Regions from separate parts of the Shewanella sp. WXL01 genome, predicted to be linked through region 1. Evidence: predicted binding sites of a transcription regulator. Region 1 holds the regulator's gene; the other holds the start of a gene.
The links. Region 1 encodes ArgR, which controls arginine synthesis, uptake and breakdown. Its sites were predicted from a motif close to ANTGAATANNTATTCANT; they were not measured.
Positions count from the first base shown of each region.

Region 2: G3R49_RS02835 (aspartate aminotransferase family protein) is a predicted target of ArgR. The motif match lies at 2,269-2,286, and genes of this name have one in related genera.

Region 1 is NZ_JAAIKQ010000004.1:201,320-205,517, reverse strand. It holds gene G3R49_RS12385 (dicarboxylate/amino acid:cation symporter) at 1-1,204, opposite strand, end outside; gene argR (transcriptional regulator ArgR) at 1,494-1,964, shown strand; gene G3R49_RS12375 (AraC family transcriptional regulator) at 2,057-3,049, opposite strand; gene G3R49_RS12370 (SDR family oxidoreductase) at 3,079-3,876, opposite strand; gene G3R49_RS12365 (Dyp-type peroxidase) at 4,123-4,198, opposite strand, start outside.
Region 2 is NZ_JAAIKQ010000001.1:675,141-679,338, forward strand. It holds gene G3R49_RS02825 (prolyl oligopeptidase family serine peptidase) at 1-731, shown strand, start outside; gene G3R49_RS02830 (HDOD domain-containing protein) at 830-1,972, shown strand; gene G3R49_RS02835 (aspartate aminotransferase family protein) at 2,512-3,729, shown strand; gene astA (arginine N-succinyltransferase) at 3,806-4,198, shown strand, end outside.

The sequences.
Region 1 (4,198 bases):
TGGTGGTTGCGGTTAAGTCACCACATACATTAACCGTGGTACGCGCCATATCCAAAATGCGGTCGATACCAGCAATAATCGCCACACCCTCCAATGGTAGACCAACAGTGGTTAATACTAGAGTTAGCATCACTAGACCTGCGCCAGGCACACCTGCTGTGCCAATTGAAGCCAAAGTCCCAGTTAGAATAATGGTGACATAATCAACCCAGGTTAGATCAATACCAAAAGCCTGAGCGACAAACAAAGCGGTCACGCCCTGGTACAGAGCTGTGCCATCCATATTGATGGTTGTTCCTAGCGGCAATACGAAACTAGAGATCTTCTTATTTACGCCAAGCTCATTAGCACACTTCATACTAGCTGGCAGCGAGCCTGCCGAGCTTGAGGTGGTGTAAGCCACAACAATGGCATTGCTAATGCCTTTGAAAAAGTGCACTGGGTTGAGCTTACCCAGTAAGACTAATGCAGCGCTGTAAAAACCTACGATATGTAAAACACAGCCAATGTAAACTGCAGCGATAACTTTAATCAGTGGAAGTAACATGTCTAGACCATACTCTCCAGCAACCCAAGCCATTAAACCAAACACACCATATGGCGCTAGCTTCATCACCATGTCAGTTAGCTTGAACATAGCTTCAGCTAGACTTTCGAATACTTTAATCGCTGGCTGACCACGCTCGCCAATCAGCACTAACGCAATACCTAACGCAACCGCAAATACAATCACCTGCAGAATTTGACCACTAGCCAGTGCAGCAACAGGGTTAGTCGGCACTATGTTAATCAAGGTTTCCATCAACGACGGCGCTTGCTTTACGGTTTCATCAACGCCCGATTGCACTAAATCTAGCCCAGCTCCTGGCTGCAAAATATGCCCCACAAGTAAGCCAATTGTCATTGCGAACGCGGTCGTGCCAAGGTAGAACACGAAAGATTTGAAACCAATCCGTCCCATTTTGGCGGTGTCTTGCATGGAGGTCACACCTACAATTAACGAGCAGAACACCAGCGGCACAATAAGCATCTTAATAGTGTTAACAAAGATAGTTCCTATCGGCTTTAGGTAAGTTGCACTTTCTCCAAGCCCGACACCAACAGCAATACCTAGCGTCATACCAATAAGAATTTGCATCCAAAGCGGAACAGCCATCCATCGAGACCAAGCTCGCGAAAACACTGAAGGGGTTTGCGTTGACATATGTCTTTACCTTGATTTGTTAACTTGCAAAAAATGACGGGGGCAAGTCTAGCAAGACATACAAAGGCAAAAGATGATCTACGTCATGTGACGCAGGCTGACTGAGAATTAGTCCACTTTGTAACGCATTTTTGCGACAAAGGTGTACTGCACACGCAAACGCTTGTCACACTTTAGTTAAATCAGTGAATTTTTATTCACCAACAAAGGGGTATTCTTGACTTTGATGCAATTTCTATTCAAAATACAGCGGTTTTTTGAATAACAATCATAAGAAGAAACTAACATTATGCCAGCAACCAAAAATCAGGATGAATTGGTCAGGACCTTTAAAGCGATCCTTAAAGAAGAACGCTTTGGTAGCCAGAGTGAAATTGTTAACGCACTTCAGGCGGAAGGATTCAGCAACATAAACCAATCTAAAGTATCGCGCATGCTAAGTAAGTTTGGCGCTGTACGCACACGTAACGCTAAGCAAGAAATGGTTTACTGCTTACCAGCAGAATTAGGCGTGCCAACGGCCGGTAGCCCGCTTAAAAACCTAGTGCTCGATGTTGACCACAACCAGGCGATGATTGTAGTACGCACCAGCCCAGGTGCAGCGCAGTTAATCGCACGCCTATTAGACTCCATCGGTAAGCCAGAAGGTATTTTGGGGACGATTGCTGGTGACGACACCATCTTCATCTCACCATCAAATATCACCACCATTGATGACACGCTAGAGACGGTTAAATCACTGTTTAACTACAGCGAGTAAGTCTGAACACAATTGAGAAAGCCACCCTACTCTAGTCTAAGTGAGTCTAGCCAAGGTGGCTTTTTAGTTTCTAACGCAGGAAAGAGTATCAACTAATGCCGAGTTCTCGCTGGCGATACTCCACTCCAACCACTGTATGCCCGAATAAATGAGTTCGACTCTTTAAACCCGAGTAAGAACGAAATTTCGATTAACGGCAGGTCTGTTTGCTCCAAATAATAATCGGCTAAGTGTTGGCGTACCTGTTTAAGCACCAACTGATAACTTGAATCCTGCTCGGTTAGTTTTCGCTGCAAAGTGCGCTTGCTCATTGCCAGCTCTGCTGCAACATCATCAATGGCAGATTTCCCTTGAGGCAACAAATCAAGCAAGCAACTAAATACCAGACTAGAAGTTGAGTCCTTTGCGCCGATAGCCTCTAACTGTTCAACTAGCCCTTGCTCGTACATGTGCAACATGGTTTCGTTACTGGTTAAAAACGGCGCCTTAGCATCGCTGGCGCTGAACTTAATCGCGGTTTGCACACCTTGGCGAATACTGCAGCCAAAATAATCTTCGTAAGCCTGCATATCATCCAATTGCTCAGGCACGACTATATCAATTGGTTTAATGTGCTGGCGCGTCGCTAGCCTGGTAAGCTGAGTAAAAAACACCAGCTCAACTAAACTCAGTACCTTAGGCAGCTTACCACTATGGCCATAACAGCGTGTTGATAGCTCTGTATATTGCACTGTTTGCTCTATGTCCAAAATCATCGGCCCTATTAGCGGTTTAAATTGCTTTAGTCGGCTGGCTGCGGCATTGAGATTAGGGCTGCAAATCGCAGCAAAAATTGGTGCATCAAACTGCTCAAAACTCATAACCTCGGCAAACTTGAGTGCAATATCGATATTAGCGACCTCTGCAGCAGCCTCGATCCCAATCCATAATTGAAAGTACTGCTCAGGCGTTAGCTGCACCTTTGACCTTTTAAACAAACCAGCAGGGAGTTGACTGAATGCAAGAATTTGCTCAAGCTCAAGCCCTAAATCGTTAAATAGCACCAACCAATTGCTCGGTATATTAAATTTACTGGCTGTTTTCATTGCAGTTGGCTCCACGGTTAGCTGATATATTAACTCGACTTTTCCATTGCCTGACGCGAAAACTTAAGTACCAGCTTGCGAGGCAGAAGTGGTGTAATCCAGTTAAGCATAAACTTAAGAGATGACTCATTAAAGGCAACTAACTCACCTTGTTGCATGGCTTGATAGCCACATTCAGCCACCGAACGCGGAGTTTTGGCTTTATCAAAAATCTCTACCCCTTCAAGATCGCCAGCTTTAACAAAGCCAGTGGCAACGGCGCCTGGGCACAGTGCTGTAACCGTAATATTGTTTGCTTTAACCTCTTCCGCCAATGCTTGTGAGAAGGAGGTTACATAAGCTTTCGTCGCGTAATACACCGCCTGAAGCGGACCAGGAATAAACGATGCGGTTGAAGACACATTTAAAATTTTACCGTAATTTCGCTCAACCATTCCTTGTAAGTAAAGGTGTGTCAGATTGGTCAATGTGATCATATTTACCTGCATCATAGCTTGCTCTGCACTTAACTCTCGCTGATGAAACAAACCGTGGCCGCCAAAACCAGCATTATTAATAAGCGCATCTACTTGCAAACCTTTTGCCTGTGTTTGCTCAAATAACGCGTTTGCCGAGTCAGGTTCTGATAAGTCGCATGCAATAACCTCAACCTTTACCTGATAGCGCTTCTCTAGCTCGGTTTTAAGTTCAGTTAGCTTGCCTTCGGAGCGGGCCACCAAAATAAGGTCACCTCCCTTTTCAGCATGAATTGTTGCTAACTCGAGACCTATACCGCTTGATGCACCTGTCACCAACGCTGTACCTGCTTTCGATTTTGCTTGTGTCATTTGTTTGCTCTCCATTGTCGTCACCAAGTTGGCATTTGCGCCAATCGATGAGCAAATTTTATGCTATTCATTCACGCCATTTCATATCCAATCACGCCACAGTGCATTCCAATCACGCCAAACTGGTATCTTCAGGCCAAATTACAACTCATGTATCAAGATTTCGCGGCTTCAAGGCAACAAAAAAGCAATGCCTAGGCATTGCTTTATATCTACTTTAAGCGCGGTTAAATAGGGCTTTACACTTTAACCCTGCTCAAACTGCAGTAAAAAATCTAATGATGGCGCGAAAAACGACGAGCCAGTAAGCGCTTTAGTAAAG
Region 2 (4,198 bases), on a different contig from region 1:
CTCGTGTATACCTGCCACAAGGTTACGATGCTAAATCGGCAGACAAGTACCCAGCGGTTATTTTTAACCATGGTGCAGGTTATTTACAAAATGCCCATTATGGTTTCTCTGGTTACTTCCGCGAATTTATGTTCCATAACCTGCTTGCTCAGCAAGGTTACGTGGTGATGGATATGGATTATCGCGGCTCTAAAGGTTACGGCCGCGACTGGCGCACAGCGATTTATCGCAACATGGGCCACCCAGAGGTTGAAGATCTTAAAGACGGTGTTAGCTGGATGGTCAACAACACCAATGTTGATGTTAGCCGCGTAGGCACTTACGGTGGCTCTTATGGTGGTTTCTTAACCTTCATGGCTTTGTTTAATGAGCCTGAGTTATTCCAGGCCGGTGCGGCGCTGCGCCCCGTAACTGATTGGGCACATTATAATGCGCCTTACACTTCAAATATTCTTAATACACCTGATATCGACCCGATTGCTTACGAGCGCAGCTCGCCTATTGAACATGCTGAAGGTTTGCAAAAGCCGCTGCTTATAATGAGTGGTGTATTAGATGATAACGTGTTCTTCCAAGACAGTGTTCGCCTAGTACAACGCTTAATCGAACTGGAAAAGCCAATGTTTGAAACGGCCATTTATCCGGTTGAGCCTCATGGCTTTAAGCAAGCGTCAAGTTGGTTGGATGAATACCGCCGTATTTACAAGCTATTTGAGCAAGAGTTGAAATAACTCAAATCAACTGACTGCTAAGGCTTCTTTCGGGAAGCCTTAGTGCTATATTGTTTATAACGCAGACATCTTTACGTAGTTAGATTTAGGACAAGTGAGTGGCAATTTCGGTAGCAGGTGGAGTTAAGCCTGGCAAAGTGATAGAGGTTGAGCAACGCCACTATCAAAAGATCATTGTTGGTAAACAAAAAGCAAATACAGTAGTTGATAGCTTCGATGCACAAGCTGAAAACGATGCCAATAAGCTTGAAATAGAGCGTCAGGCGATACGCTTGAGAGTTGAGCAGCAAGCAAAATCACAGCAAATCTACAAAGCAGTTTCTGCGCAGCTAACTAGCACAGTTAACAATGCCATTGAGCACCAACTTGCGTCACCTGAACTTGTGCTTGAAAATAGCAAGCTTGAAGAAAGCCAAATATTGCTAATCGAACAGATACTTGCCAGCGAACCAAACCTTAATCGCATGCGTCCGCTAATCGCTAACCTAAGCTGGTTATCTCGCGATCTGGTAACCATGATCAACAGCCCCGCCTCAAAACATCGTCGCCCTAAAACATCTGATGTACAGGTTACAGATTTAAAGTTAGTGCTGAACTATATCGGTATTGAGAATCTGCGTTTGTTGATCCCGTATTTTAGTTTGCGTAATTGGTTACCATCAGGTAATGCCAATTTATTGTGGACCACGCGTAAATTGTGGCGTTATAGCATGGTTACGGCCATCGCTGCCCAAGCGCTTGCTCAGTTACATGAGAAGGACGTTAGCTTGATTTATAGTAGCGCCTTGATGTATCAAATGGGCACAGCGGTCATTCTTAATAACAGTATCAGCATATATGACAAAACTTGGGGGGGGTGGTTAAGAGAAGCGAGTCAGGAGCGAGATAAAGAAGTCTATGATGCGGTAATGGCGACCGAGTTTCCCGCGCAAAAGGTTTATGAGCAGGTGTTAGCTCATGGGCATTCACTAAACTGGCAGTTACTTGAGTTACTTGAGTTTAAAGATAGTCCGCTGACTAACATTCTCAAAGAGCTTGATGAGGCCTATTACTTTAGTGATTTATCGGTAGAGGCGCAGATTGTTGCCAAAGCGAGTAGCTTTGCCAAAGTTTATCTACTAAGTGAAATCAACATGATAGAGCCAGCAGAGCGGCGAGTTATGTTTGATTACTATCAATTCTCAGAGCAAGAAATTTTGCGTTTAAAAGCGCAAAACTTCCGCAAGCTAGATTTATTGTAAAAAAACCAATAACGCGGACATTCCTACTTCGCAACATTGCAGCTCCTGCGACATTTTAAGGTTTCAGGCTAACTTAATCCCTTACTGCTATTGTTTGTACTCTTGGATAATAGTCATAGTGTTCTCCAGATAGTAACTCGTTGACAGCAGGCTGCCAGATAGCTTCAACATGCTCGCGAAAGCTGGTTAAAATAACTGCAATATGCAGTTATTTGCACTAATTTAGGTCATTAGTTAATGTGTAGTTATGCACTTTTGGTGAATAGCTACACAAAATATGTCGAAACAACTTTTTTTGTGACTATTTATTCTATAAAACCTGCATTTAAGCGCTTCGTATGCATCAAATTGCCAATCTTTATTCATTTATTAGGCCAGCGTCTCAATAGTTAGTTGTCGATTACTGGCATTTTGATCACATTTTCGCTAATAATGTTCAGATAATTAAACAAGCATACGCTATTTCACTAACATAAAATAAAGAAAATAGCGCCTTAGGTGGCCTAAGCGCCCCGGTTAACTAAAAAGGAAAACAAGCGATGAGTGTTGAAATGAACTTAACTCGAGCCCAATTTGATGAAGTCATGGTGCCTAATTATGCGCCAGCGGCGGTAATCCCTGTTCGTGGTGAAGGTAGCCGAGTTTGGGATCAGGAAGGCAAAGAGTTTGTCGACTTCGCTGGCGGTATCGCAGTTAATTGTTTAGGCCACTGTCATCCATCTCTCGTTGCAGCGTTGAAAGATCAAGGTGAGAAGCTTTGGCACCTATCTAACGTAATGACTAACGAGCCTGCGCTTGAGCTAGCAACTAAGTTAGTTAACTCTACATTTGCTGAGCGCGTATACTTCGCTAACTCTGGTGCAGAAGCTAACGAAGCTGCGCTAAAACTTGCGCGCCGTTACGCACTAGATAACTTTGGTGAGCAAAAAGATCAAATTATCGCGTTTGATAAAGCGTTCCACGGTCGCACCTTCTTTACGGTAACCGTTGGTGGTCAAGCTGCATACTCAGACGGTTTTGGTCCTAAGCCACAAAGCGTTACTCACATTCCATTCAATGACATTGCCGCATTAGAAGCGACAATCTCTGATAAAACCTGTGCCATTATGCTTGAACCTCTGCAAGGAGAGGGCGGCATCATTAATGGTGACCCAGAATTCCTAAAAGCGGTTCGCGAGCTTGCAGACAAGCACAATGCATTGGTTATTTTCGATGAAGTGCAAACGGGTATTGGCCGTACCGGTGACTTGTATGCCTACATGGGGACTGAAATCGTACCAGACATCTTAACTAGTGCTAAAGCGCTTGGTGGCGGTTTCCCAATCGCAGCTATGCTAACGACCGAAAAAGTGGCTAAGCATCTTAAAGTAGGTACTCACGGTTCTACATACGGCGGTAACCCGCTAGCTTGTGCTATCGGTAATGCGGTTATGGACGTGGTTAACACTGATGACGTACTTGCAGGTGTTAAACAGCGTGAGCAACTCTTCCGCGACGGTCTAGCTGAAATTAATGCTAAGTACGATGTATTTAGTGAAGTGCGCGGTAAAGGTTTATTACTTGGAGCAGTACTTAATGACAAGTACAACGGCCGTGCACGAGACTTCCTAGTTGCTTCAGTAGCTGAAGGCTTAATGAGCCTAGTTGCTGGTGCAAATGTTGTTCGTTTTACTCCTTCACTGGTTATCCCAGAAGCTGATATCAAAGAAGGCTTAGCACGTTTTGAACGTGCAGTAGCTAAAGTCGTGGCGGGATAAAACAAGTTTATTGTTTTTAAACTTGTTGTCTTAGTGCTGACAAACCACAGTTTGTCAGCACCTTTAGGAGATTAAAATGTTAATCATTCGGCCAATACGCGCCTCTGATTATGATGCCTTGCATAGCATTGCCATTGAATCGGGGCACGGATTTACCTCGCTGCCAGTCAATGAAGAGCTACTGCGCTCTAAAATCGAGCGTGCTGAAAACTCTTTTAATAAGAAAGTTAAAACGCCGCAGGACGAAGGCTACTTAATGGTGATGGAAGACACCAAAACCGGTGAAGTTGTCGGTACCTGTGGTATCGAAGCTGCAGTCGGGATGGAAGATGCTTTTTATCACTATCGTTTAGGCACTGAGGTTTACCACTCAGAACAAATTTCGGTTCGTAATGAAGTTGAAACCTTAACCCTTTGTCATGATTACACTGGCGCAGCAGAACTATGCACGCTGTTTTTAAAAGACCGC